4 regions of the Streptomyces sp. NPDC053076 genome follow, and region 4 is predicted to be linked to each of the others. Evidence: riboswitches for the same ligand, from Rfam matches in the RefSeq annotation. Region 4 holds a riboswitch; each other region holds the start of a gene.
What was found. Region 4 has a riboswitch for cyclic di-AMP ahead of ACIGYR_RS02985 (peptidoglycan DD-metalloendopeptidase family protein). Riboswitches for the same ligand answer to the same signal wherever they lie in the genome.
Positions count from the first base shown of each region.

Region 1: linked by a shared signal. The riboswitch ahead of ACIGYR_RS30160 (C40 family peptidase) and the one ahead of ACIGYR_RS02985 (peptidoglycan DD-metalloendopeptidase family protein) in region 4 are both predicted to bind cyclic di-AMP.
Region 2: linked by a shared signal. The riboswitch ahead of ACIGYR_RS26340 (M23 family metallopeptidase) and the one ahead of ACIGYR_RS02985 (peptidoglycan DD-metalloendopeptidase family protein) in region 4 are both predicted to bind cyclic di-AMP.
Region 3: linked by a shared signal. The riboswitch ahead of ACIGYR_RS35115 (M23 family metallopeptidase) and the one ahead of ACIGYR_RS02985 (peptidoglycan DD-metalloendopeptidase family protein) in region 4 are both predicted to bind cyclic di-AMP.

Region 1 is NZ_JBITZL010000008.1:346,432-353,300, reverse strand. Features, by position in the region: gene ACIGYR_RS30190 (adenosylmethionine--8-amino-7-oxononanoate transaminase) at 1-380, opposite strand, end outside; gene bioB (biotin synthase BioB) at 373-1,644, opposite strand; gene ACIGYR_RS30180 (8-amino-7-oxononanoate synthase) at 1,792-2,919, shown strand; gene ACIGYR_RS30175 (DUF397 domain-containing protein) at 2,977-3,198, opposite strand; gene ACIGYR_RS30170 (helix-turn-helix domain-containing protein) at 3,208-4,068, opposite strand; gene ACIGYR_RS30165 (ATP-binding protein) at 4,281-4,739, shown strand; gene ACIGYR_RS30160 (C40 family peptidase) at 4,983-5,456, opposite strand; cyclic di-AMP (ydaO/yuaA leader) riboswitch at 5,460-5,692, opposite strand; gene ACIGYR_RS30155 (hypothetical protein) at 6,034-6,339, opposite strand; gene ACIGYR_RS30150 (ATP-dependent Clp protease proteolytic subunit) at 6,347-6,869, opposite strand, start outside.
Region 2 is NZ_JBITZL010000007.1:20,498-27,366, forward strand. Features, by position in the region: gene ACIGYR_RS26330 (PrsW family intramembrane metalloprotease) at 1-183, shown strand, start outside; gene ACIGYR_RS26335 (aldo/keto reductase) at 362-1,306, opposite strand; gene ACIGYR_RS26340 (M23 family metallopeptidase) at 1,418-2,452, opposite strand; cyclic di-AMP (ydaO/yuaA leader) riboswitch at 2,460-2,629, opposite strand; tRNA gene ACIGYR_RS26345 (tRNA-Met) at 2,938-3,011, shown strand; gene ACIGYR_RS26350 (dihydrofolate reductase family protein) at 3,161-4,294, opposite strand; gene ACIGYR_RS26355 (MarR family winged helix-turn-helix transcriptional regulator) at 4,374-4,907, shown strand; gene ribA (GTP cyclohydrolase II) at 5,007-5,687, shown strand; gene ACIGYR_RS26365 (DHA2 family efflux MFS transporter permease subunit) at 5,711-6,869, opposite strand, start outside.
Region 3 is NZ_JBITZL010000012.1:127,695-134,563, reverse strand. Features, by position in the region: gene ACIGYR_RS35130 (GNAT family N-acetyltransferase) at 1-1,431, opposite strand, end outside; gene ACIGYR_RS35125 (HPr family phosphocarrier protein) at 1,610-1,891, shown strand; gene ACIGYR_RS35120 (GntR family transcriptional regulator) at 2,071-2,757, opposite strand; gene ACIGYR_RS35115 (M23 family metallopeptidase) at 2,956-3,711, opposite strand; cyclic di-AMP (ydaO/yuaA leader) riboswitch at 3,724-3,884, opposite strand; gene ACIGYR_RS35110 (M16 family metallopeptidase) at 4,097-5,485, opposite strand; gene ACIGYR_RS35105 (M16 family metallopeptidase) at 5,482-6,869, opposite strand, start outside.
Region 4 is NZ_JBITZL010000001.1:693,733-700,601, forward strand. Features, by position in the region: gene ACIGYR_RS02980 (alpha-galactosidase) at 1-1,935, shown strand, start outside; cyclic di-AMP (ydaO/yuaA leader) riboswitch at 2,239-2,401, shown strand; gene ACIGYR_RS02985 (peptidoglycan DD-metalloendopeptidase family protein) at 2,407-3,351, shown strand; gene ACIGYR_RS02990 (SGNH/GDSL hydrolase family protein) at 3,597-4,382, shown strand; gene ACIGYR_RS02995 (TetR/AcrR family transcriptional regulator) at 4,630-5,250, opposite strand; gene ACIGYR_RS03000 (Glu/Leu/Phe/Val dehydrogenase dimerization domain-containing protein) at 5,299-6,477, opposite strand; gene ACIGYR_RS03005 (MBL fold metallo-hydrolase) at 6,808-6,869, shown strand, end outside.

The DNA.
Region 1 (6,869 bases), on a different contig from region 4:
ATCTTCACCGCGACCTCGACGGACACCGAACCGGAGTCGGCCAGGAAGACGTGTTCCAGACCGTCCGGCGAGATGTCGACGAGGAGCTTCGCGAGCCGGACGGCCGGCTCGTGCGTGAGCCCGCCGAACATCACATGGCTCATCCGGCCCAGCTGCCCGCGCGCGGCCTCGTTGAGGACCGGGTGGTTGTAGCCGTGGATGGCCGACCACCACGACGACATGCCGTCGACCAGCTCACCGGAGCCGTCCGCCAGCCGCAGCCGGACGCCGCTCGCCGCCTCCACGACGAGCGGTTCCACCTGCCCGGGCATCGGGCCGTACGGATGCCACACATGGCGCCGGTCCAGTTCCAGCAGCTCCGGCACCCCGAGGTCAGGCATTGGGGGCGAGATCCGTTCCGGCGCCCCGGCGGCGTACGGCGACGAGATCGGTGCGCGCCTCACCGGCCGCGGGAACGGTGGCCGTGCCGGCGCCCGGGGGAACGGCCGCCGTGGCGGCGCTCGGAGCGACGGCCGCCGAACCGCACACGCCGCCGCCCTCGTGCGAGCCGCAGCCCGCGTCGGCGTGCGACCCGCAGCCCGCGTCGGCCTGCGAGCCACAGCCGGTGCTCGCGTGCGACCCGCAGCCGCCCGTCTCCCCGGCGCGGTGCTCCGGAAGCGTCACCTGGTCGGCGCCCTCCACCTCGAAGCCGGCGTCCGCGATCATCTCCAGGTCGGCCTTGCCGGCCTGGCCCTCGCTGGTCAGGTAGTCACCGAGGAAGATCGAATTGGCCAGGTGCAGCGCCAGCGGCTGCATGGTGCGCAGGTGGACCTCACGACCGCCGGCGATGCGGACCTCCACGTCCGGGCAGACGAACCGGACCATCGCCAGGATCCGCAGGCAGCGCTGCGGGGTGAGGTTCCACTCCTTGGCCAGCGGGGTGCCCTCGAACGGGATCAGGAAGTTCACCGGCACCGAGTCCGGGTCCAGCTCACGCAGCGAGAACACGACGTCGACGAGGTCCTCGTCGGTCTCGCCCATGCCCGCGATGAGACCCGAGCAGGCGGACAGACCGGCCGCGTGCGCCTTGTGCACCGTGTCCACCCGGTCGGCGTACGTGTGGGTGGTGGTGATGTCCTCGTACGTGGACTCGGAGGTGTTGAGGTTGTGGTTGTAGGCGTCGGCGCCGGCCTCGCGCAGCCGCTCGGCCTGGCCGTCGGAGAGCAGGCCGAGGCACGCGCAGACCTCGACGCCCTCGTTCTGCTCCTTGATGGTCTTGATGGTCTGCGAGACCCGGTCCACGTCCCGGTCCGTCGGACCGCGCCCGCTGGCCACCAGGCAGACCCGCTTGGCGCCACCCGCGAGGCCCGCGGCGGCGGCCTCGGACGCCTCGTCCGGCTTGAGCCAGGTGTACTTCAGGATGTCGGCCTTGGAGCCGAGCCGCTGGGAGCAGTAGGAGCAGTCCTCCGGGCACAGACCGGACTTGAGGTTGACCAGATAGTTGAGTTTCACCCGTCGCCCGAACCAGTGCCGGCGCACCTTTCCGGCCGCGGCCACCACGTCGAGCAGATCGTCATCGGAGGTGGCCAGCACGGCGAGCGCTTCCTCGCGGGTCGGCAGCTCGCGCCGAAGCCCCTTGTCCACCAGCGTGTTCAGCAGGTCCATGAGGTCCGATCCTGTCCTACGGGACCGTCCCGGGCCAAGGAGACTTCGCACAACAGAGGCGGTTCACCGTGTGGGTATTGCCACACACTGGGTGGCTGGTCGTACCGCTAGGGTCTGTCCGCTACCTACAAAAGCACCGGAGGACCCATGGCGTTCGGGTGGATCGACGAGCAGGCCGAGGCGCGCCGCCGCGCCGGACTCGTACGGACCCTGCGTCCACGCCCCGCCGACTCGCCGCTGCTGGACCTGGCGAGCAACGACTACCTGGGCCTGGCCCGCCATCCCGAGGTCACCGGGGGAGCGGCCGAGGCCGCGCGGACGTGGGGCGGCGGCTCCACCGGCTCCCGGCTGGTCACGGGCACCACCGGGCTGCACGTCGAGCTGGAGCGGGAACTGGCCGCGTTCTGCGGCTTCGAGGCGGCCCTGGTGTTCTCCTCCGGGTACGCCGCCAACCTGGCCGCGGTCACCGCGCTCGGCCCGCACGGCTCGCTGATCGTGTCCGACGCGGGCAACCACGCCTCCCTCATCGACGGCTGCCGGCTCGCCCGGGGCGGGACGCAGGTGGTCGGGCACGCCGACCCGGAGGCCGTGCGCAAGGCGCTCGGCACGCACGAGGGGGCGGCGATCGTCGTCTCCGACACGGTGTTCTCCGTGGACGGGGACCGGGCGCCGCTGACCGCGCTGGCCGCGGCGTGCCGGGAGCACGGCGCGGGACTGGTGGTGGACGACGCCCACGGGCTCGGGGTGCTGGGCGACGGCGGCCGGGGCGCGCCGCACGCGGCCGGGCTCGCGGGCGCCGACGACGTGGTGGTCACCGCCACCCTGTCCAAGTCGCTGGGCAGCCAGGGCGGGGTGGTGCTCGGTCCGGCCGGGGTGATCGACCACCTGGTCAACGCGGCCCGGACGTTCATCTTCGACACGGGTCTGGCACCGGCGGCGGCAGGTGCCGCGCTGGCGGCGCTGCGGCTGCTCCAGCGCGAGCCGGAACGGGCGGCGCGCGCCCGGGAGGTGGCCGCGGACCTGCACGCGCGGCTGACCGCCGCGGGTCTGGAGGCGGTACGTCCGGACGCCGCGGTGGTCTCCGTGCGGGCACCCTCCCCGGAGCAGGCGGTGCGCTGGGCGGCCGACTGCCGGACGGCGGGCCTGGCCGTGGGCTGCTTCCGTCCTCCCTCCGTGCCCGACGGCATCTCACGGCTGAGGCTGACCGCCCGCGCGGACCTCACCGGGGCCGAGATCGAACGCGCTGTACGAGTCATCGGCGAAACGCGACCATGAGTCGGCGTGACACGGCCGTGTGTCGCACGAGTGTGCAGAGAATTTGATCGATTTCGATCAGAGCGTGGTGACGAAGCCCGCCCAGCTGGCGGGGGAGAAGAGCAGCGCGGGTCCGGTGGGGAGCTTCGAGTCGCGCACGGCGAGCAGCCCGGCCGCGGGTCCGGAGTGCGGCCGGGCCGTCTCCACGCAGTTGTTGGCTCCCGTGCTGTAGCTGCTGCGCAGCCAGCGCACGTGTTTCAGATCGATACTGGCAGGGACGTTCCGAGGCAGAGCTGACATGGTGCCTCCTTACGCGCCGTCACCTATCCCGGCGATGTAGTCCAACGATTCCTGGGGGGAAAGGGCATGGAACTGAAGAGTGCTGAAGGCCTCGGAGTAGGTCATCAGGTCTTCTTTCCGTTCCAGGTAGAGGCTACTCGTCAACTGGTCGACAACAACTACGTCCAGATCAGAAGTGCTCGGAAATGAGAAAATAACGAAAGGCCCGGTGAGGCCGACATGGGCTCCCGCCGCGAAGGGCAACACCTGGAGCCGCACCTGGGGCAGGCGGGCGGCCTCCATCAGCCGCTCCAGCTGCCGGGCCATCACCCCGGGACCGCCGACCTCGCGGCGCAGCACCGCCTCGTCCAGCACGGCGCTCAGCACCAGCGGCGGGTTCGAACGCAGTACGTCCTGCCTGGCCAGACGCACCTCCACCAGCGTGTCCAGCCGGTCCTCGTCGAGGTCCTTCACCGCCGCCCGGGTCACCGCGCGGGCGTACTCGGGGGTCTGCAGCAGGCCGGGCACGACCGTGGTCTCCAGGGTGCGCATCGCGCTCGCCTGCGACTCCAGGCTGATGAAGTCGCGGTAGGTCGGCGGCAGCACCCCGCGATAGGCGTGCCACCAGCGGTGCCGGCCGCCGGTGTCGTCCGACCCCGACAGCATCAGCAGCAACTCGCGCAGATGTCTGTCCCGCACCCCGTAGGCGTCGAGCAGTAACCGCAGATCGGCCGGTTTCACACCACTGGCGCCGGTCTCGATGCGGCTCACCTTCGACTGGTGCCAGCCGACCAGCCGGGCCGCCTCACCGCTCGTGAGCCCGGCGCCGGTACGCAGCGTGCGCAGTTCGGCGCCCAGTTTGCGACGCCGCACTGCCGGACCGTTCTGCATAGGCTCTTCCTTACTCCTTATGGGCCGACCAAATACGGTCTCGCGTCGCAGAGTTCACCGCTTCGAGCGACAGATATATGCATATCTTGGTGGATCGCACCCCGTGTCGGCCCGGTGATGGCAGTCTGGCGGGCAAGCACCAGTCCGGGACCGTACTCGAACCCTCCGCCGTATGTCGGACCGCGGTCCCGCGGGAAAGGGACGACGTCGCCATGGCAGACCATCTGGAAGCATCCGTCACCCTGCCGAGCGATCCCGCCTCGGTCTCCGCCGCCCGCTCCTACGTCGTGGGCACCCTGGTGGAGTGGGGCCTGCCGTCGGACACGGAAGCGGCCGACACCGTCCGCCTCATCGTCTCCGAACTCGCCACGAACGCCGTACAGCACACCTTCGGTCAGTCACCCACCTTCACGGTCGACATCGCGCTGCACCATGACGAACACCTGCGCATCGGCGTCACGGACAGCCATCCCCGCTTCCCCAAGAGACTGCCCGCCGCCGTCCAGCAGGACAACGGGCGCGGCATGGTCATCATCCGCTGCCTCACGGCGGAGTGCGGCGGCAGACTCCGCATCCGCCCCACCCGTGAGGGCGGCAAGACGGTCTCCATCGAACTCCCCTGGGCGCTCCCGGCGGCACCGGTCCCAGCGGGACGACCGCAGGAGCAGTAGCCCCGGGTGCCGCGGTGACCTGAACGGCGGGTCGTGGTCCGCGACCGACAGCCGTACGTCGCGACGCGCCCGGCGGAACGCGCTCGACCGCCGGCGGCAGCGGAGGGCCTCCGGCGGTCGAGAAGTGTCCAGCGGCAGCACGCCCCCGGGGGGCCGCCCGTGGGCTCCAGGCGGGCGCCGGAGCGGCGCCGGCGGCGCTGGGAGCGGCCCGGCTGCTGGAGCCGCTCCTGGCCTCGCGGCGGGTCAGCTCACCCGGCCGTACCACACGCTCTTCGTCCAGATCTTCTGGAGCCTGACCACGTCCCCGGTCCTCGGGGCGTGCCAGATCTTGCCGTGGCCGGCGTAGATGCCGACGTGGTACACGCTGGAACCCGAGTGGAAGAACACCAGGTCGCCGGCCTTGCGGCTGCGGGAGGAGACATGGTGGGTCTTGTTGTACTGCTGGGCGGCGGTCCGCGGCAGCTTCTTGCCCGCCTTCTTGAACGAGTAGAGCGTCAGCCCCGAGCAGTCGAACCTGCGCGGTCCGCTGGCGCCCCAGCTGTACGGGGCACCCTTCTTGGAGGCCGCGACCTTGAGTGCTTTCGTCGCGATGGTCGCGGCGGAGGCGTCGGTGGCGAGGCCGGGCACCGCGATCGAGCCGCCCACGGCGGCGAGGGTGAGAGCCGAGGCCGTGCCGGCCCGGGCCATCAGCGACGGGACACGATTGAGCGCAGTCATGCGCAACCCTTCGTCAGCCGCCTGTGAAGGATGACCTGTCGGATTCGGGCTGGCGAAGTTGCCCGGCCGCGTTGCCACGGCTTCACCCCAAGGGTCGCTGGGAGCGTCCGTTCCGTCTGTGTCGAACAGACGGACATCCGTTCCGGTGACCCGCCTTGCCTGGGTCCTCCACTCCTGCCGATCCACTCCTGTCGACCGGTCATCCGGGCGGCGGCAGGACTCGGCGTCCGCCCGGATCGCCCCGCCGCGGTGGCGGGGGCTTGTCGTCAGACAGGGATCTTGACGCACGACTGTCAGAAAATCCCAACGGAACCGTGGATTTGTGGCGTTACTCACCACTCGCCCGTTCGGGTGGACACTGCTCTGTTCGAGCTTCCGTCAATTCCCGGACGTAGCCCCGGACCTGGGGAAAGGGGTCGTCCGGCGACACACGAACCCGCGCGTTGCGCAACTCGGGAGCCCCGGAAAACGATCAGGATGTCCACCGGTCGGCGGTACGTCGTTCGGGCCGTTTCAAGTCCGGTCCGAACGACGCGTGTCGACGCGCGGGTTCCGACGGTCCCGCCGGATGTCCGCCTCAGCCCACGCCGTCGGTCGGGAGCGCGACGCGAGCGGCGCGGCGTTCACCGTCCAGCACCCGCAGCGCCCGTGCCAGCGTGTCCCCGTGCAGCTCCGTCTCGCCCCGCCGGTGCATCAGCGCGAGCGCGTCCCGCAGCTCTGCCGCCTTGCGCACCAGGGCCTGGGCCGCACGCAGTCCGGCGTAGGTGTCACCGTGCCTGGCGGGGTTGATGCGCCCCAGCAGGTCGATCGCCTCCAGGTAACGGTCGACCAGCTCGCCCTCGGCGCGGGTCAGGGCGGGCAGCGGTGGAAGTTCCGGCAGCATGGGTGGCTCACCTCGCGTCCGGTGCGCCGGGCGTGTCCCGGCGGCTGGGCACGATGCCGTCCACAAGTCCGTACGCGAGCGCCCCGGAGGCGTCCAGGACCAGGTCACGCTCCAGATCCTCGTGGACCTGCTCGGCCGTGCGCCCCGTGTGCCGGACGAGCATCTCCTCCAGCGTCCCGCGGACCCGGGACAACTCTTCGGCCTGGATGAGGAGGTCGCTGGGCTGGCCGCGCACCGGCTCCGGCAGCGAGGGCTGTTCCATCACGATCCGGGCGCCGGGCAGCGTGAACCGCTTGCCCGGGGCGCCGGCCGCGAGCAGCACCGCGGCCGAGGCCGCGGCCTGCCCCAGGCAGTAGGTCGCCACGTCGCAACTGACGTACTGCATCGTGTCGTAGATCGCCGCCATGGCCTCGAAGGAGCCGCCCGGCGAGTTGAGGTACAGGGTGATGTCCTGGTCCGGGGCGGCGTGTTCGAGGTACATGAGCTGGGCCGTCACGTCGCTCGCCGCCGCGTTGTCGACCGGGCTGCCG
Region 2 (6,869 bases), on a different contig from region 4:
GAGCGGGAGCTGCTGGACGAGCTGTGGAAACGGAGGGACGCGGCCCGTCCGGCCCTGGAGTACGCGGCGAGGACGGCCACCCCGGCCCGGCCGGTGTACGCGGGGCCGGGACCCACGGCGCACTGGCCGGCGTACGGCTACCCGGCGGCGCCGTACGCCCCGTACAACCCGTACCGCTCGTAGCCGTCCCGGGCGGACGGCAGGACAGCCCGGTACCCCCGGAACCGCCCGTCGTCGGGCACCGCCGGTCCCCAGTGGGCGCCGGGCCAGCCCGGCACCCCGGAACCGCCCGTCGTGGTCGGGCACCGTCGCGACGGAGAGGTCGCCGCGGGCCCCGGTCCCGGGAGGCGCGGGCCGGTGTCTAGGCCGATGCCTCCGTCAGCCTGGCCACCTCGGGCTCGGTCAGCCTCAGGTCCGCCACGCCCAGCAGCGCCGGAAGCTGTTCCACCGTCCTCGCCGAGGCGATCGGCGCGGTGACCGTCGGCTGGGCGGCCAGCCAGGCCAGGGCGACCGTGGCGACCGGGGCGTCGTGGGCCGCGGCGATCTCGTCCAGGGCCGTCAGGACCTTCTGGCCGCGCTCGGACTCCGCGTGCTTGCGGGCCCCGTCGGCGCGGGCGCTGTCGACGGTCGTGCCGGGCCGGTACTTGCCGGTGAGGAAGCCCGAGGCGAGCGCGAAGTACGGGACGGCGGACAGGCCCGCGCGGGCGGCGAGGTCCTGGAGCGGGCCCTCGTAGGTGTCGCGGGAGACCAGGTTGTAGTGCGGCTGGAGGGCGACATAGCGGGCGAGGCCCTCGCGGTCGGAGAAGTCGAGGGACGCCTGAAGGCGCTCGGCGGTGATGTTGGAGGCGCCGATGTGCCGGACCTTGCCGGCCTTCACCAGCTCGTCCAGCGCGCCGACGATCTCCTCGACCGGCACCTCGGGCTGGTCGAAATGGGTGTAGTAGAGGTCGATGTAATCGGTGCCCAGGCGGCGCAGGGAGGCGTCGGCGGCGGCCTTGAGGTTGGCGGCGGACAGCCCCTGGAACTGCGGATGCTGGCTGACCTTGGTCGCGATGACGACATCGGATCGGTTGCCGCGCGCCGTGACCCACTTGCCGATGATCGTCTCGGATTCGCCGCCCTGGTTGCCCTCGATCCAGGCGGAGTAGGAGTCGGCGGTGTCGATGAAGTTGCCGCCGGCCGCCGTGTAGGCGTCGAGGACGGCGAAGGAGGTCTGCTCGTCGGCGGTCCAGCCGAAGACGTTGCCACCGAGCGAGAGCGGGAAGACCTCGAGGTCGGAAGAGCCGAGTTTACGAAGTGACGTCATACGTCATGCCAACACCGGCGGGGGACGATCGCATCCCGCCCCGCCGGCGCCGAGTTCCCGCGAAGGCGTCCCGCCACGACGCCCGCGAGGCTTCCCGCTGAGGGCGGCCCGTCAGGGGTTGACGCCCTTGTCCCGCAGCCACGCCATCGGGTCGATCCCGGTGGCCTGACCGCCGGGGTGGACCTCCAGGTGCAGGTGCGGTCCGGTGACGTTGCCGGTGGCGCCGACGCGGCCGATGACCTGACCGGTGGAGACCTTCTGGCCGACGGAGACGTTGATCGAGGACTGGTGGCAGAACCACAGCTCGGTGCCGTCGTCCAGGGTGAGGATCGTGCGGTAGCCGTAGGAGCCGGCGTAGCCCGCCTCGGTGATCGTGCCGCTGTGGACGGCCTTGATCAGGGAGCCGGTGGGGGCGGCGAAGTCCAGACCGGTGTGGTAGCCGGAGGACCACATCGAGCCGGCCTGGCCGAACGTCGAGGTGATCGTGTAGGAGGAGGTCGGCAGCGTGTACTGCTTGGCCAGCTCGGCCAGCCGCTTCTCCTCGGCCGCCTTCTTGGCGTCCGCCTCCGCCTTCTCCTTGGCCTCGGCGGCCTTGGCGGCGGCCTCCTTCTCGGCCTTGGCGGCGGCCTCGGCGCTCCGCTTCTCGGCGGCGGCGAGCGCGACGGCGGTGGCCTTGGTCTCGGCCTGGCCCTGCTGCTGCTCGGCCTGGGCCATGATCCGGCTGCGCAGCACCTCGCCCGCGTCCGTGGAGTCCTCGCCCTCGGCGGAGGACACGCCGACGCTGCTCAGCGTCGCGGTGGCCTGCGCCGGCTGGGGGTCCGCGGAGCCGTCGTCGAAGAGGGAGCCGACGGAGGGCAGGTCCGGCATGGAGATGGAGACCGGCGGCTTGCCGGTGTTGGCGCTGGCCATGCCGCCCGCGCCGACCGCGGCGATGACGCCGACGCCGAGGACGGTGGAGCTGCGCGCGAAGCCGCCGCGCTGCTTGGCGACGCGGTGCCGGCCGCGGACCGGGGTGACGGAGTCCTCAGTGGGGTTCCACTCCTCCCAGGGCCCCTCCTCGGCGCGGTAGGCGCCGTACCCGAAGGTCTCGGTCTCGCGCTGTGCCGGTATGGACGGGGCTTCGGGGACAGACCGGTTGGACGCCACGCGGGCGTGCTCCTTTCCTTCCTCCGCCTACCGGGTTAGCTGACGGGTTCGGAGCAGGAAGGTCTCCTACGCGCGTATACCGATCGTGGACTCCCATGAGTTCACGGCGATATCCGCGTGATTCACCCCAAAGTGGTGGTTCCCCGGTTCCCTCGCGGGATTCGGCGCGTGCGCACGGAGCCGTCTCTTGTGACGGCTGGGACGACCGCGCTGCGTTATCGAACGTTAATAGACCTGCCAGTCACTTTCCAAGCTGTTCGACTTGATCATTAACGTTCTCGGCGACGGAGTTATCGCCCAGTAACCCGTCAAACCGGGCGAGTTGACCTAAGGGCCAGAAGCGTTCAGTAGTCACTGGCAGTTTTGATGGTGACTCAGTCGTCACCGCACGGCGGTCGCCCGGTCACCTTGGGTGACGGTCGGCAGGCGGGACGGGAAGCGTGTGCAAAGCACCCCAGGGATGACGTATGCTGGTGACACAACGACGCGGGGTGGAGCAGCTCGGTAGCTCGCTGGGCTCATAACCCAGAGGTCGCAGGTTCAAATCCTGTCCCCGCTACTGAACACTCAGGGCCCGGAATCCATCGGATTCCGGGCCCTGAGTGTTTTCGGCGCGCGACAGCGCCCCCGAAGGGGCACGGCGACCGTGCGCGACCGACCACGACGACCCGGCGGTCACGCACGGAAACCGTCGCCGACCGGTGGCACTCAGCCCGGCAGGTGCGCGTTCGGCGCCTTGGCGAGACCCTCCAGCTCCGGGAGTACGACGACCCGGGCGCCCGCGGCGGTCAGGAGACCCGTGCCGTCGGCGCCGGTGACGAACGTGTCGGGTTCGCGCCAGGCGGTGACCACCCGCCGCACCCCGGCCCGCAGGATCAGCTCGGCGCAGGGAGCCGGCCGGGAGGCGCGGCGGGCGCAGGGCTCCAGGCTGCTGTAGACCGTGGCGCCGGGCAGCCGCGGGTCGGCGGCGTCGGTCTTCGCGAGCGCCGCCTCCTCCGCGTGGGCCACCGGGTCGGTGCCCTCACGCGAGTGGGCACGGGCCAGCTCCGTGCCGTCGGCGGCGACCACCACCGCGCCGACGCTGAACGCCGTCTCCGAGGGCGGACACAGGGCCGCGAGTTCACAGGCGGCACGCAGCCAGTGGCGGTCGGCCGCGGTGGGGACCGGGCCGGTGCCGGGGGCGGTGGGTGCGTAGCGCATGAGGACGACGTCCTCGATCCGGCGGGTGTCGAGCAGGCGCAGGCGCCCGCCCTGGTAGCCGCCGGTCCCGAACAGCCGCGGGGCCGCCGGGTCCCCGACGAACAGCGGGGCGAGGACCAGCTGGAGTTCGTCGGCCAGGCCCTGCTGGAGGAGCTGGGTGTGGACCGTGCCGCCGCCCTCGACCATCAGGCGCCCGACTCCGCGCACGTCGTGCAGATGCTCCAGCAGTGCCCGCCAGTCCAGGGCGCGGCCGAGCGGGACGACGTCCGCGGTGCGGCCGAGGAGACGGGCGGCCCGTTCCGCGCCCTCGTCGGTGGTGTAGACGAGCTTCTCGCCGCCGGTGTGCCAGAAGTTGGCGTCCGGGTCGAGGTCGCCGGAGCCGGTGACGGTGACCTTCAGCGGGTACTCCGGCCGGCCCGTCGCGCCGCGGGCCGCGCGCCGCCGGGCGGAGTTGACCAGCAGGCGGGGGTTGTCGGCGCGGATCGTGCCGGCGCCGACGAGGATGGCGTCGACGGAGGCCCGTACCTCGTCGACCCGGTCGAAGTCGGCCGGGCTGGACAGCAGGAGCCGTTCGGGGCCGGTGTCGTCCAGGTAGCCGTCGAGGGAGACGGCGGCGGACAGCAGCACGTACGGCAGGGGCATCGACGCCCTCTCTTCCGGAGGCGGACGGTGGACAGACGGACCGCTTGGTTCAAGTTTGAAACAAACCTACACTGGCGGCATGACGACCCGCTGGCTCAGCCCCGAGGAGCAGCGCGCCTGGCGCGCCTACATCGCCGCCTCCCGCCTCCTGGAGGACGCGATCGACCGGCAGCTCCAGCAGGAGGGCGGCATGCCGCACCTGTTCTACTCGGTGCTGGCCAACCTCTCCGACGCACCCGGCCGGCGACTGCGCATGACCGATCTCGCCGAGACGCTGAAGATCACCCGCAGCCGGCTGACGTACGCGGTGACCCGGCTGGAACGGGACGGCCTGGTGCGCCGGGAGAACTGCGACCAGGACAAGCGCGGCTCGGTCGCGGTGCTGACCGACGAGGGGACGGCCGTACTGGAGCGTACGGCACCCGGGCACGTCGAGACGGTCCGCGCCCTGCTGTTCGACCGGATCACCCCGGAACAGGTGGGGCAGCTGGCGGAGATCTGCACGGGGATCGCGCGCGGCCTCCAGGGCGACGACGACGCCCGCTCCGGCGCCGACGGTGTCCCCTGGCTGCGCCGTTCGCCCTGCCCGTCGACGCCGCCCGCGGGCTCCTGAGCCACACCCCGGAGCGATTGCTTCAACTTTTAAGTATGGGGTAGGGTCCACGCGAAAACACTGCTTCAAATATGAAGCAGCTTCCTGGGAGGGACCCGCATGCCCGACATCCCCGCCGCCACCCCGCGCGCTCGCGTCCGGGTACCGCTGCGCTTCGCCGACGGCTACCGGGCCGACGCGGAACTCGTCACCTTCCACGGCCTCTCCGACGGCCAGGAGCACGTCGCGGTCGTCCTCGGCGACCCCGGCCCGGTCCCGCTGGTGCGCCTGCACTCCGAGTGCCTGACCGGTGACGTCTTCGGCTCGGCCCGCTGCGACTGCGGCCCGCAGCTGCGCGAGGCGGTCGAACGCATCGCCGACCGCGGCGGCGTCCTGCTCTACCTCCGGCAGGAAGGCCGGGGCATCGGCCTCTACAACAAGCTCGACGCGTACGCCCTCCAGGACGAGGGCCTCGACACCTACGCCGCGAACGCCGCCCTCGGCCTCCCCGAGGACGCCCGCGACTACACGGCCGCCGCGCAGATGCTCGGCGCCCTCGGCATCACGGAGCTGGACCTGCTGTCCAACAACCCCGACAAGGCGGGGCAGTTGGGCGCGCTGGGAATCGCCGTACGGGACCGGGTGCCGACCGGCGTCTTCACCACGGCCCACAACGTGCGCTACCTGCGCGCCAAGGTGCTCCAGACCCAGCACACGCTGCCGCTGGCCGAACTGCCGGAGCTGGCCGAACTGCCAGAACTGCCGAAGCTGACGGAACTGACGGAACTGACGGCGGGCTGACACGGCAGGAGGGCCGGGAGGGCTCAGCCCTGGCGCCGTGCCGGGAGCCGGAGCGCCGAGAGGACGCCGAGGGCGAGCAGCGCCGCCGCCACGGCGTAGGTGAGCCGGAAACCGGCCGGGCCCGGACCCGCCGCGCCGAGCACCACCGACAGCAGGGCCGTACCGACCGACGCGGCGAGCTGGGCGTTGATGCTCAGCGCGGTGCTCGCCCCGGGCAGCCGGTCGGCGGGCAGATCGCGGGTCGCGGTGGTCATCGTCGGCATCAGCGTCATCCCGGCGCCGACGCCCATCACCATGCCCGCGACGACGATCCGCCAGGACGCGACCCCCGCCACCCCTGTCTGCCAGGCCAGCAGACCCATGCCCAGGGCGCCCACCGCGCACCCCGCCGCGATCATCCGGCGCGGTGCGACCCGGTCGATGCGCCGTGCCGCGATCTGCATCGTCGTACCGACCACGAGCCCCACCGGCGCCCCGAGCAGCCCCGCCGCCGTCGCGCCCAGACCCCGCTCCTGCTGCCAGTACAGCGGCCCGAGCAGCATCGATCCGAAGTAGCCGCAGGTGAACGGGGCGAGCGTGCCGACTCCGGCGGCGAAGGTACGGTCCCGCAGCAGCCGCAGGTCCAGCAGCGGCGCGCGGACGGCGAGCGCCCGCCGCACGAAGGCCGCCACGAGCACGGCACCCGCGAGCACCGGCACCAGCGCGCCGGGGGCCGTGAAGTCGCCGCGCTCGCCGCCGCGGGCCAGGCCGAACAGGAGCAGGGCCAGGCCGGGCGAGAGCATCAGCAGACCCGGCACGTCCAGCCGGGGCCGGTCGGCGCCGCGGGCGTCGGGGGTGTCCGTCGGCAGCAGGCGGGCCGCGAGGAACAGCGCCAGGGCGCCCACGGGCAGGTTGATCAGGAAAATCCAGTGCCAGGAGGCGGCGTCGACCAGCCAGCCACCGAGCACCGGGCCGGCGACCGGGCCGACCAGGATGGGCAGCCCCAGCAGGGCCATCGCCCGGCCGAGCCGGGCCCGGTCCGCGACCCGCATGCCCATCGCCATACCGACCGGCTGCAACAGCCCGCCGCCCAGCCCCTGCACGGCCCGGAAGGCGATCAGGCTGCCCGCGTCCCAGGCGCAGGCGGCGAGCAGGGAGCCCAGGGTGAACAGGGCGAGCGCGAGCACATAGGTGCGCTTGGCG
Region 3 (6,869 bases), on a different contig from region 4:
GGTCGCGTACGGCAGCCGGGTGGCCCGTACCGCGTGCCCCTGCGGCGCCGTTCCGGTCCCTTGCACGACCACCAGCGGCTTCGCCGCCGCCGTTCGGCGGGCGAGACGGGTGAACTTGCGGGGGTTGCCGATGGACTCCAGGTACATGAGGACGACATCGGTCTCGGGGTCGTCGTACCAGTACTGCAGGACGTCGTTGCCCGAGACGTCGGCGCGGTTGCCGGCGGAGACGAAGGTGGACACGCCGGTGACACCGGTCACCCCTCCGCCGCGCCGGTGCAGCCGGGACAGCAGGGCGATGCCGATGGCTCCGGACTGGGCGAACAGCCCGATGCGGCCGGGGCGGGGCATCTCGGGGGCGAGGGAGGCGTTCAGCCGGACGTCGGAGGCGGTGTTGATGATCCCGAAGGCGTTGGGGCCGATGGTCCGCATGCCGTGGGCGCGCGCGGCCCGTACGAGGGCGCGCTGCCGTTCGCGGCCCTCGGGTCCGCTTTCGGCGTATCCGGCGGAGAGCACGACCAGCCCCTGCACGCCGTGTTCGCCGCACTGGGCGACCACGGAGGGCACGTGTTCGGCCGGTACGGCGACGACGGCGAGGTCGACGTGCCCGTCGATGTCCCGCACCGAGCGGTACGCGGGTACCCCGTCGACCTCCTTGAGGTCCTCCGGGAAGGCGCTGTTCACGGCGTGCAGCCGGCCCGGGTAGCCCGCCTCGCGGATGTTGCCGAGGATGCTGCGGCCCACCCCGCCGGGGGCGCGGCCGACACCGACGACCGCGACGGAGCCGGGCGCGAGCAGCCGCCGTACCGAGTGGGCCTCGGCGCGCTGCTCCCGGGCGCGCTGCACGGCGACGGACCGGTCGGTGGGTTCGAGGTCGAACTCCAGGCGGACGACGCCGTCCTCGAAACTGCGCTGCTGGGTGTAACCGGCGTCCGTGAACACCTTGATCATCTTGGTGTTGGCGGGCAGCACCTCGGCGGCGAAGCGGCGGATGCCGCGCTCGCGGGCGACGGCGGCGATGTGCTCCAGCAGGGCGGAGGCGACTCCACGGCCCTGGTGGGCGTCCTGCACCAGGAAGGCGACCTCGGCCTCGTCGGCGGGCGCGGAGGCGGGCATGCCGTCGGTGCCGATGCGGTCGTAGCGTACGGTGGCGATGAACTCGCCGCCGATGGTGGCGGCGAGCCCCACCCGGTCCACGAAGTCGTGGTGCGTGAAGCGGTGGACGTCCTTTGCGGAGAGCCGTGGGTACGGCGCGAAGAAGCGGTAGTACTTCGACTCGTCGGAGACCTGCTCGTAGAAACTGACCAGGCGGTCGGCGTCATCAACGGTGATGGGCCTGATGCGTGCGGTGCCACCGTCGCGCAGCACCACGTCCGCCTCCCAGTGGGCGGGGTACTGGTGCCGGTCCTGCCGGTCCGCCGAGGTCTGCATGGGCCCCAGAGTACGGCTCGCGCAGGCAGGCGGGGCGAGGCAGTCTGTGGAGGACGGGGAGCCGGACCGAGGCCGCGGTCCGACGCCACACCGGAGCGGGAAGAATGCCCTGTCCGGGCACGCTTCACGGTGTGGGAAACTGGTCTAGACAACCCTGAACACCGAAGGGCAGCAACACATGGCTGAGCGCCGCGTCAACGTCGGCTGGGCCGAGGGCCTCCACGCCCGCCCCGCCTCCATCTTCGTCCGAGCCGCCACGGCCGCAGGCGTCCCGGTGACGATCGCCAAGGCCGGGGGCAACCCCGTCAACGCGGCCTCCATGCTGGCCGTCCTGGGCCTGGGCGCCCAGGGCGGCGAGGAGATCGTCCTCGCCTCCGACACCGAGGGCGCGGACGCCGCCCTCGACCGTCTGGCCAAGCTGGTCTCCGAGGGCCTGGAAGAGCTGCCCGAGACCGTCTGAGCAGGACCGGGAAGCCGCGCCGTTCCGTACCGGGCGGCGCGGCTTCCGCGTTTTCGAGGGGGGCACCCGAATTCACCGCGGGCATCCAGAAGACCGCGACCCGGAATTCAGGGCGCGGAAAAAGGACAGCGAAAAACACGCCCTCACCGATTAACTCATCTTTGTATACGGCGCCCGTGTTAAAGCCGCGGGCCCGACATGTTTACGGCGTGTTGCGAGGTCCTCACACGCTCCACGGCACCGGAAAGGCGCAGCCGGTGCGCACCCGCCGCGCGCTCCGCGTGCAGCGCCGTGAGCGCCCGCGCGCGTTCGCCGTCCCCGCGCGCCACGGCATCCACGATCGCGCCGTGCTCCGCCCAGGAATCCGCCGGGCTCAGCGGCGGCTCCACCGCGTACATCCAGGCGATCTTGTGGCGCAACTGAGTCAGCATCGCGGTCAACGACGGGCTGCCGGACGCCTGGACGAGCGTCTCGTGGAACCAGCCGTCCAGCGAGCGCAGATCGTCGCTGTTGCCCCTCCTGGCCCGCTCCTGCCCCAGCCGGACCAGGCCGCGCAGCACCTTCAGATGGGCCTCGGTGCGCCGCTGGGCGGCCCGCGCGGCGCCCAGCGGCTCCAGGAGCGTCCGCATCTCCAGCACGTCGGCGGCCTCCTGCTCCGTCGGCTCGGCCACGCACGCGCCCGCGTGCCGGCGCGTCACCACGAAGCCCTCGGCCTCCAGCGTGCGCAGCGCCTCCCGCACGGGGACGCGCGAGACGCCGTAGCGGCGGGCCAGGACTTCCTCGGTGAGGCGGCTGCCGCGCTTGTACACGCCGGCGACGATGTCGTCCCGGACCGCGGTGCACACCGTGTGCGCCGGAATACGCATGACCGACCTCCGCCTTAAATCCCCGTGAAACGCCACGATGGACGCCTGTTCCGCGACTCTATTCCAATGAGCCGGAATTTCCGATGGCAGGCCCTAATCCATGGATATATTTTGGACAGGGAGTACGGCGGACACCGCGAAAAACGGCGATAGCCCCGGCTCGGTGAGCCGGGGCTATCGATGACCGTGCGGTACGCGTCAGACGTTCACGCCGTGCTGGCGGAGGTAGGCGACGGGGTCGACGTCGGAGCCGTACTCGGTACCGGTGCGCGCCTCGAAGTGGAGGTGCGGGCCGGTGACGTTGCCGGTGGCGCCGGACAGGCCGATCTGCTGGCCCGGGACGACCTTCTGGCCCACCGTGACCCCGATGGAGGACAGATGGCCGTACTGGGTGTACATGCCGTCGGCCATCCGGATCACGATCTGGTTGCCGTACGCGCCGCCCCAGCCCGTGGAGACGACCGTGCCGGAGCCCACCGCGTGGACGGTCGTGCCGCTGGCCGCGTGGAAGTCGATGCCGGTGTGCGAGCCGGAGGACCACAGGGAGCTGCTGGCCTGGTAGCCCGTGGAGACGTAGGAGTGCGCGATGGGGGCGACGAAGGCGTTCAGCCGCTTGCGCTCCGCCTCTCGGGCGGCGCGGGCCTTGGCCGCGCGTATCTCCTCGGCCCGCTTGGCGGCCGCCTTCGCCGCGGCCTTCTCGGCCGCCTTCTGGTCGGCGGCCTGCTGCTGCGCGGCGGCCTGCGCGTCGATCTGCTCGGCGACGTCATCGGTCGCGGCGAGGACGGGAATGAGGCCGGTCTGCTCGCCGGGGTTCTCGGCGGCGAGCGCCGGGGAGGCGGCGAGGGTGCCGATCACACCGGTGGTGGTGAGGGCCGCGATACCGGCCGCCTGAGCGGTGGTCCGCTTGACCCGGCCGGGCTTGCGGTGCTTCCCGGTGGCGCACATGAACGCCATGAAGTGGCTGGTCCTTTCCTTCCCTCTCGCCTACCGGGTTAGCTGACGGGTTCGGAGCAGGAAGGTCTCCTACGGGCCCCCTCGCTGCCGCGCGGGCGCCCGATTCACCCCAGGGACGGTGGGTCCCCGGCTCCCCTGGCTCGCGCCGTACGGGGACTCGGCGATGACTGTCCGGTGCCGCGGGCGCGGCGCACTGCCTGACGAACAGCCTGGACGAAGCTACGGGGGCGTGCTTTCAATCCTCAAACGGATACCGGTTTTTGTAGCGCATCCCACAGGTCAGACAGGCAACCTCCGCCCTAAAACGGGCATCTGGGAGAAAGAGTGGAACAGCAGGGGCCCTGACGACCCGTAGGTCGGCAGGGCCCCTTCCGCGCGCGGGCCGTTACTCGGCCGCCACCACGGTCACTTCGCCGATGCCGAGGGCCTCGACCGGCGCCTTGATCTGGGCGGCGTCGCCGACGAGGACGGTCACCAGACGGTCCACCGGGAAGGCGTTCACGACGGCCGCGGTGGCCTCCACCGTGCCCGTGGCGGCCAGCTGCCGGTACAGCGTCGCCTGGAAGTCGTCGGGCAGGTGCTGCTCGACCTGGTCGGCCAGCGTGCTCGCGACGGCCGCCGCGGTCTCGTACTTCAGCGGCGCCACACCCACGAGGTTCTGCACGGCGACATCCCGCTCGGCGTCGGTCAGGCCGTCCGCCGCGAGGGTGCGCAGCACCTTCCACAGGTCGTCCAGCGCCGGGCCCGTGTTCGGCGTGTCGACGGAGCCGCTGATGGCGAGCATCGCCGCGCCCGTCCCGTCCGGCGCGGACCGCAGGACCTGCCCGAAGGACCGCACGCCGTAGGTGTAGCCCTTCTCCTCGCGCAGGACGCGGTCCAGGCGGGAGGTGAGGGTGCCGCCGAGGCAGTAGGTGCCGAGCACCTGGGCGGGCCACACGCGGTCGTGCCGGTCGGGGCCGACGCGGCCGATGAGCAGCTGCGTCTGGACGGCACCGGGCCGGTCCACGATGACCACGCGCCCGGTGTCGTCGGCGGTCACCGGCGGCACCGGCCGGGGCTCGCCCGGCGTGCCGGTCCAGGCGCCCAGGGTCTCGCCGAGCAGCTCGTCCAGGTCGATGCCGGTCAGGTCACCGACGACCACCGCGGTGGCGGTGGCGGGCCGCACATGGCGGTCGTAGAAGGCGCGCACGGCCGCCGCGTCGATCTTCTCGACCGTCTCCTCGCTGCCCTGGCGCGGGCGGGACATGCGCGAGGCCGCCGGGAACAGTTCCCTGGACAGCTCCTTGGCGGCCCGGCGGGAGGGGTTGGCCAGCTCGTGCGGAATCTCGTCCAGCCGGTTGCGCACCAGCCGCTCGACCTCGCTCTCGGCGAAGGCGGGCGCGCGCAGGGCGTCGGCGAGCAGGCCGAGGCCCTTGGACAGACGGGAGGCCGGGACCTCCAGGCTGAGCCGGACTCCGGGGTGGTCGGCGTGCGCGTCCAGGGTTGCGCCGGCGCGCTCCAGTTCGGCGGCGAACTCCTCGGCGGAGTGCTTGTCGGTGCCCTCGGAGAAGGCCCGCGCCATGATCGTGGCGACGCCGTCCAGACCGGCCGGCTCGGCGTCCAGGGGCGCGTCCGTCAGGACCTCCACCGCGACGACCTGCTGGCCGGGGCGGTGGCAGCGCAGCACGGTCAGGCCGTTGTCGAGGGTGGCGCGCTCGGGGGCCGGGAACGCCCAGGGCTTGGCGTCGCCGGGCTGCGGCTGGGGGTGGAACTCCATGGTGGCGAGCTCGGTCACTTGGCCGTCTCCTCGTCGTTCTCGTTGCCGGCCTCTACGGTCGCTTCCCGCTCCGGGTCCTCGGGGACCTTGGCGTCCGGGACGGACTCCGGGGACTTCGGCTCGTAGACGAGGACCGCGCGGTTGTCGGGCCGCAGGCGGGCCTTGGCGACCTCCTGGACCTCCTGCGGGGTCACCTCCAGGACGCGCTTGACGGCGGTCAGGGCGAGCTGCGGGTCGCCGAACAGGACGGCGTAGCGGCACAGTTCGTCGGCGCGGCCGGCCACCGTGCCCAGCCGGTCCAGCCACTCGCGCTCCAGCTGGGCCTGGGCGCGCTCCATCTCCTCGGGCGTGGGGCCCTCCTCGGCGAACCGGGCCAGCTCCTCGTCGATGGCGGTCTCGATGACCGGCACCTCGACGTCACCGGAGGTCTTCACGTCCAGCCAGCCCATGGAGGGCGCGCCGGCCAGCCGGAGCAGGCCGAAGCCGGCGGCGACGGCCGTACGGTCGCGGCGCACCAGCCGGTTGTACAGGCGGGAGGACTCGCCGCCGCCCAGGACGGTCAGGGCGAGGTCGGCCGCGTCGCACGCACGCGTGCCGTCCTCCGGAAGCCGGTAGGCGGCCATCAGGGCGCGCGCCGGGACCTCCTCGACGACGACCTCGCGCTTCTGCTCACCGATGACCTCCGGCAGGGAGCCGTCGCGCGGGGCGGGCTTGCCGTCGTGGGACGCGATCGAACCGAAGTACTTCTCGATCCAGGCGAGGGTCTGCGCGGGGTCGATGTCACCGACCACGGAGAGCACCGCGTTGTTCGGCGCGTAGTAGGTGCGGAAGAACTCGCGGGCGTCCTCCAGGGTGGCCGCGTCCAGGTCCGCCATCGAGCCGATCGGCGTGTGGTGGTACGGGTGGCCCTCCGGGTAGGACAGGGCGGTCAGCTTCTCGAAGGCGGTGCCGTACGGCACGTTGTCGTAGCGCTGGCGGCGCTCGTTCTTGACGACGTCCCGCTGGTTCTCCATGGACTCGTCGTCCAGCGCGGCCAGCAGGGAGCCCATGCGGTCGGCCTCCAGCCAGAGGGCGAGCTCCAGCTGGTGGGCGGGCATGGTCTCGAAGTAGTTGGTGCGCTCGAAGCTGGTGGTGCCGTTCAGCGAGCCGCCGGCGCCCTGCACCAGCTCGAAGTGGCCGTTGCCCTTGACCTGCGCGGAGCCCTGGAACATCAAGTGCTCGAAAAGGTGAGCCAGGCCGGTACGCCCCTTGACCTCGTGGCGGGAGCCGACGTCGTACCAGAGGCAGACCGCCGCCACCGGGGTCAGGTGGTCCTCGGAGAGCACCACGCGCAGACCGTTGGCCAGGCGGTGCTCGGTCGCTGTCAGGCCCCCGGAGCCTGCCTCGGCTGTGGTCGTGTGAC
Region 4 (6,869 bases):
CTCGCGGTGCGCCCGCTGCCCGGCTACTGGCCGTTCGAGTCCCCGCTGGACGGCCGCGAGGAGTACCCCGTCGAGGGCGGCCCCCGCTTCGTCCGCCCCGCCCTGTCCGTACGCACCGAGGAGCGGCGCGGCACCGAGTGGCGCTTCGTGTCGTACGAGACGGAGGACGAGGAACTGCGGCTGCGCTTCACCGACGACGGCCTGGCGATCGTCCTGCACCACCAGATGCGCGGTGACGTCGTCGAGCGCTGGGTGACCGTCGAGAACGGCGGGCACGCGCGCGTGGAGCTGCTGCGGGCCGACGCGGCCACCTGGACCCTGCCCGACCGCGAGGGCTGGCGGCTGTCCCAGCTGCACGGCCGCTGGGCCGCCGAGTCCAGACTCACCACCGCCCCCCTCACCTACGGCGAGAAGATCATCGGCAGCCGCCGCGGGCACACGGGCCACCAGCATCTGCCCTGGGTCGCCCTCGACACCGACGCCACCGAGGAGCGCGGCGAGGTCTACGGCTGCGCGCTCGGCTGGTCCGGCTCCTGGCGCATCGCGGTGGCCCAACTCCCGGACGCGCGCGTGCAGATCACCGGCGGCGCCGGATACGACGACTCGGGCCTGCTGTGCCTCGATCCCGGGGAGTCGTACACCACTCCGGTCTTCGCGGGCCTGTGGAGCGACGACGGCTTCGGTGGCGCGAGCCGCACCTGGCACGCCTACCAGCGCGCTCACGTCATCCCGGACGCCGGGCAGGACCGGCCCGTGCTGTTCAACTCCTGGGAGGCCACGAACTTCGACATCTCCGAGGAGCAGCAGGCCGCCCTCGCCCGGCGGGCCGCGGAGATCGGCGTCGAGCTGTTCGTGGTGGACGACGGCTGGTTCGGCGCGCGCACCAGCGACCGCGCCGGACTCGGCGACTGGACGCCCAACCCCGACCGCTTCCCGCGCGGCCTCACGTCCCTCGCCGACCGGGTGCACGGCCTGGGCATGGGATTCGGCATCTGGGTCGAGCCCGAGATGGTCAACCCGGACAGCGACCTGTACCGGGCCCACCCCGACTGGGTGCAGTACCAACCGGGGCGGAAGCGGACGGAACTGCGCAATCAGCTCGTGCTCAACCTCGCGCGCGAGGACGTCCAGGAGTACCTGTGGGAGCGGCTGGACACGCTGCTGGCCGGCGCCCCGATCGACTACGTGAAGTGGGACTTCAACCGCTGCTTCACCGACGCCGGCTGGCCCGGGGAGGCGTACCCGCAGCGCCTGTGGGTGGACCACGTCCACGCCCTGTACGCCCTGCTGGACCGGCTGCGGGCGGCGCACCCAGGGGTCGCCTTCGAGTCGTGCTCGGGTGGCGGCGGCCGGATCGACCTCGGCGTGCTCGGCCGCACCGACCAGGTGTGGACCTCCGACAACACCGACCCGCTGGACCGGCTCGCCGTCCAGCACGGCTTCACCCAGATCCATCCCGCGCGCGTGATGGCCGCCTGGGTCACCGACAGCCCCAACACCCAGCTCAACGGGCGGGTCAGCTCGCTGCGCTTCCGGTTCGTCAGCGCCATGGCGGGCGTGCTCGGGGTCGGCGGCGACCTGACGGTGTGGAGCGCGGAGGAGCTGGCCGAGGCGCGCCGATGGGTGGAGCTGTACAAGGAGATCCGCCCGGTCGTCCAGCGCGGCGACCTGTACCGGCTGCGACCCCCGACGGGCGGTCTGAGCGCCGTCCAGTACGTCCTGGGGGAGGAGGCGGTCGTCCTCGCCTGGCTCCAGGCGCAGAGCTACGGCGAGCCGGTACCGGCGGTGCGGCTGCGCGGACTCGACCCGACAGCATCGTACGAATGCCGCGAAACGGGCGAAGTGCACCGAGGTGCAGTGTTGCTGCACCACGGCTTGCGCATGGAACTCAAGGGTGACCTGGATGCGACGATTGTCAGACTGCATCGCATCTGATCTCTCCGTCCGAAATGGGATCCTTCATTGCAACTCGCCATGGAATGGGGGGTCCCGCGGGAGAGGTGCGTGAGGAGCGTCATATCCGTGACCGTGCGTCGCTCGTCATGTACACGTAATAACGCTGCCGAAAAGGCGAATTGCAGGGTGACGGGCCCAGGAATTCACTCTGGGTGACCGCCAGCTCCCGTATCCGATCACCCGGAACCCCGACGACGGGAACCAGCTGCTTGTTCCCGTGCGTCTCGCTCGCTTACGTTCGCCACCAATCCGGACGGAACGCCGAATCCTGCCGCCGCCCGGAGTCCCCACACACTTGACCCGCGTCGGCAGGAGCGGGGGACCCACCAGGTACGACTGCCTGTCCCGGTCTCCGCGACAGGCTAGGGGTGCAGCCGTGCCGCGCACGGCCGGGCAGCTCCAGCCCGAACCCGACAGCTGACCTCGCAGGCGCCGGAGAGGAATCGCGCCATGCCCGCCAAGGGTAAGCACCGCCGCCCCAAGACCCCGCGTTTTTCCCGCTCCATCGCCGTCGCCGGAACCGGTGGCGCCGCCCTGGCCCTCCCGCTTCTCGGAGCCACCGGAGCGCACGCCGCCACCCCCGCGCAGTCGCTTTCCGGAAAGACCGTGCTGACCCTTCCGGGAACGGCGAAGAAGACCGCCGCGCAGCCCGAGTCGGGAGTGCGCGGCTACACCGTACGCAGCGGCGACTGCCTCGCGACGATCGCCGAGGAGCAGCACGTCAGCGGCGGCTGGCAGCGGCTCTACGACGACAACCGCCAGGCCGTCGGCGCCGACCCGTCGCTCATCCACCCGGGTCTGAAGCTCACCCTCGGCAAGAAGGCCGCGCCGGCCCGCACCGAGTCCGCCGCCCCGCGGCACACCTCCGCCGCCCCGCAGCACTCCTCGGCCGCCCCGAAGCCCTCCCGGCCGGCCACCTCCCGGGCCGCCCGGACGTCCCCGGCGTCCCCGGGAACCGGGTCCGGTCCCGCGCAGTCCACCTCCACCGGCTACACCCTCCCGGTGACCGGTGCCACCATCGGCACCGGCTACCACGTGGCCGGCAGCATGTGGTCCAGCGGCTACCACACGGGCGTCGACTTCGTCGTGCCCACCGGCACCCCCGTCAAGGCCGTCGCCGCGGGCACGGTCGTCTCCGCCGGCTGGGGCGGCGCGTACGGCAACCAGGTCGTCATCAAGCTGAACGACGGCCACTACGCCCAGTACGCCCACCTGTCGCAGCTCTCCGTCTCGGCCGGCCAGGCCGTCACCGCGGGCCTGCAGATCGGCCTGTCCGGTGCCACCGGCAACGTGACGGGTCCGCACCTGCACTTCGAGATCCGCACCACGCCGGACTACGGCTCCGACCTCGACCCCGTCGGCTATCTCCGCGAGCACGGCGTCGCCGTCGGCTGACGACCGGCGCCCTGCGCACCACCTGCCTGACACGCTGCCGAAGGCCGGACCCGCGATCCCCGGGTCCGGCCTTCGGTGTGCCCGTCTCCAACAGCCCCGCGAGCGACGGTATTCCTGATATCGCAAACTCTTTACGAGTGGCCCATCTCACCGTTCGTCAACCTCGGCCTACGGTCGCGTAAGTCACATCCGAAGGTGAATCATGGTCCGACGTGGCAGACGATTCGAAGAGTGACAACAGATCAGTGATCGGGTCGTACGTGGCGGTGGGGGACAGCTTCACCGAGGGCGTCGGCGACCCCGGGCCCGACGGGGCGTTCGTGGGCTGGGCCGACCGGTTCGCGGTGTTGCTGGCCGACCGGCGCCCCGAGGGCGACTTCCGGTACACCAACCTCGCCGTGCGCGGGAAGTTGCTGGACCAGATCGTGGCCGACCAGCTCCCGCAGGCCGTGGACATGGCCCCGGACCTGGTCTCCTTCTGCGCGGGCGGCAACGACATCATCCGCCCGGGCACCGATCCGGACGAGGTGGCCGAGCGCTTCGAACGCGCCGTGGCCCAACTGGCCGAGGCCGCCGGCACCGTGCTGGTGACGACCGGGTTCGACACCCGCGGCGTCCCCTTGCTCAAGCATCTGCGGGGCAAGATCGCCACCTACAACGGGCATGTCCGGGCCATCGCCGACCGGTACGGCTGTCCCGTCCTGGACCTGTGGTCCCTGAAGTCCGTGCAGGACCGCAGGGCTTGGGACAGCGACCGGCTGCACCTCTCGCCCGAGGGGCACACGCGCGTGGCGCTGCGGGCCGGACAGGCCCTCGGTCTGGAGATCCCGGCCGACCCGGAACAGCCGTGGCCGCCGCTGCCGCCCCGGGGCACCCTGGACATCCGCCGTGACGACGTCCAGTGGGCGCGCGAGTACCTCGTCCCCTGGATCGGGCGCCGGCTGCGCGGAGAGTCCTCCGGCGACCATGTGACCGCCAAGGGCGCGCTGTCGCCGGACGACATCAAGACGTGGATCGCCTCCGTGGCCTGACACCGCCGACCACACCCCGGACCGCCTGCGCACGCGGTCCGGGGTGGCGCGCACAAGCTGTTCCGGGCGGCTCGCACTGGCCGGTTGCGACCGGCTCGTTCAAGCGGCTGCGGATCGCCTGGGCCTCGTACCAGCGGTTCGAAGTGGCGCACACGAGCGGTCGGGGTAGCTCAAGCGGTGCGGGGTGGCTCACGCACGCGGTCCGGGGTGGCTCGCGGAAGCGGTTCCGGGCGGCTCGTGCGCGCGTTCACCGCTCCCGTTCGGTCAACGCCGCCAGGTCCAGGCCCAGTTCCCGGGCGAGGGCGTCGTCCACCCACTCCTGCGCCCGGGACCGCGCGACCGCGCCCGGGTACGACGTCAGCTGCACAGCCAGCCCGTCCAGCAGCGCGGTCAGCCGAAGCGCCGCACCGACAGGATCCGCGCACACGAACTCGCCGGCCGCCACGCCCTCGGCGAGGACCTCCGTGAGCGCGGCCTTCCACTGCCTGTCCAGGTCCCGGGTGACCTCCCGCAGGGCCGGCTCGCGCAGGGCCACCGCCCAGCCCTCGATCCACAACCGCCACCCCTTCGCCTGGCCGGTCGGCGCGTACCAGCGCACCGCCGCCCGCAGTCGGCGCAGCGCGGTGGTCCGCCGGCCGAGCAGCTTGCGCAGGTGCGCGAGGTCGCCCTCGGCCGCGTAGGTGAACGCGGCGGCGACCAGCTTCTCCTTCGTGGAGAAGTGGTACAGCACCAGCGCGTTGCTCACCCCGAGGCTCGCGGCCACGTCGGCGATCCTGACCGCCGCCACGCCCCGCGCCTCGATCTGCTCGATGGCGGCCCGCAGCAGTTCCTCCTGCCGCTCCGCCACGCTCAACCGCACTCTTGCCACGCGGTCACACTAGTCGTTCACCCGGTGCCGCCGAAGCCGTCGGATCCCTCAGCGGTACCAGCCGAACCGTTCCGCGATCACCGGCAGCCGTTCGGTCACCAGGGCGTGGGCCGCCGCCCGCGGGGTCGTCCCGTCGGTCTCGGCGCGGTCGAGCATCAGGCCGACCAGGGCGCGCATCGAGCGGCGGATGTACGCGAACGCCTCGTCGGCGTCCGCGCCGATGTCGCCGAACAGGGTCCACCACCACCAGGCGTTCGTCCCGGAGTTGACCACCACGTCCGGCAGCACCGTCACCCCGCGCGCGGCCAGCGGCGCCTCCGCCTCGGGCACGACCGGCATGTTGGCGGCCTCCACGATCCAGCGAGCCCGGACGCGCTCCTGGTTCGCGCTGTCGACCGCGTACGACACGGCGGCCGGTACCAGCACCTCCGCCTCCGTGGACAGCCATGCGTCGCCCGGCAGTTCCCGGTCGTCCGGGCGCAGCGCGCCGCGGTCGACAGCGCCGTAGCCGTCCCGCGCCGCCAGCAGCGCCTCCACGTCGAGCCCCGCCGGATTGGCGATCGTGCCCTTGAGGTCGGCGACGGCCACCACCGTCAGACCCGCGCGCGCGAGGAAGCGCGCGGTGGCCCCGCCCATGGTGCCCAGTCCCTGCACGGCGACCCGCGTGCCCGCGTACGGCACCGCCGCCCGGTCCAGGGCCGCCAGCACCGACTCGGCGACCCCGCAGCCGCCGGCCAGCTCGTCCAGGCCGATGCCGTCCACCTCCACCGCGAAGGCGGCCGCGAGTCTTTGCCGGGCCGCCGACTCGTCGTCCAGCAGCGGATACACCGCCTGGATGGAGGAGACCAGGCCCGCCTCGGCCGCCGCGCGGTCCACCAGGTCCTGGCTGAGGCCCAGGTCCTCGCCGGTGGTCCAGCAGCTCTCGATGTACGGCGCCATGGCGCGCAGGTAGCGGACGAGGAGCCCGTACGCGCGTGGGTCCCGCGGATCGCAGTCGATGCCGCCCTTCGCGCCGCCGAGGGGGATGTAGCGGCCCTCGGGGTCGTAGTGCAGGGCCTCCTTCATCGTCATGCCGCGGGCCAGACCCGCCACCTCCTCCAGCGTGCAGCCCGGCCGCATCCGCAGTCCGCCGCTGGCCACCCCCCGCACCAGCCGGTCCACGACCAGGAAGCCCTGGCGGCCGGTGACGTGATCGGTCCAGACGAGCGAGATCAGGGGGGTGGTCATGGGGTCTCCGATGGGGGCGGGAGCGGATACCGAAGGGAGCGGGGCTGACGTCGAAGGAGCGGGGACGGACGGCGGAGGAGCGGGGCCGGGTGGCGCAGGAGCGGGGGCGGGTTGCGAGGGGAATCATGGCGGATGCCGAGGGAACGAAGGCGGCACCGACGGGGACGACGGCCGACGCTACTGAACGGTGAGTCAGTGTCCGGAGGCGGTCGGACCCCTGTCAACGCGCTGAACGGATCTTCAGTATCCGCGGAGCGCACCCTGCCGTGCCCGGACCGTCGGAGGGGCCGACCATAATGGAGGGCCTCACCCACTCCACCGGGAGGTACCGTGACCGGTTTGCGTTCTTCGAGCTCCGGGCTGCGCGCGCTGCGGCCCGCCGCTTTCGGCGC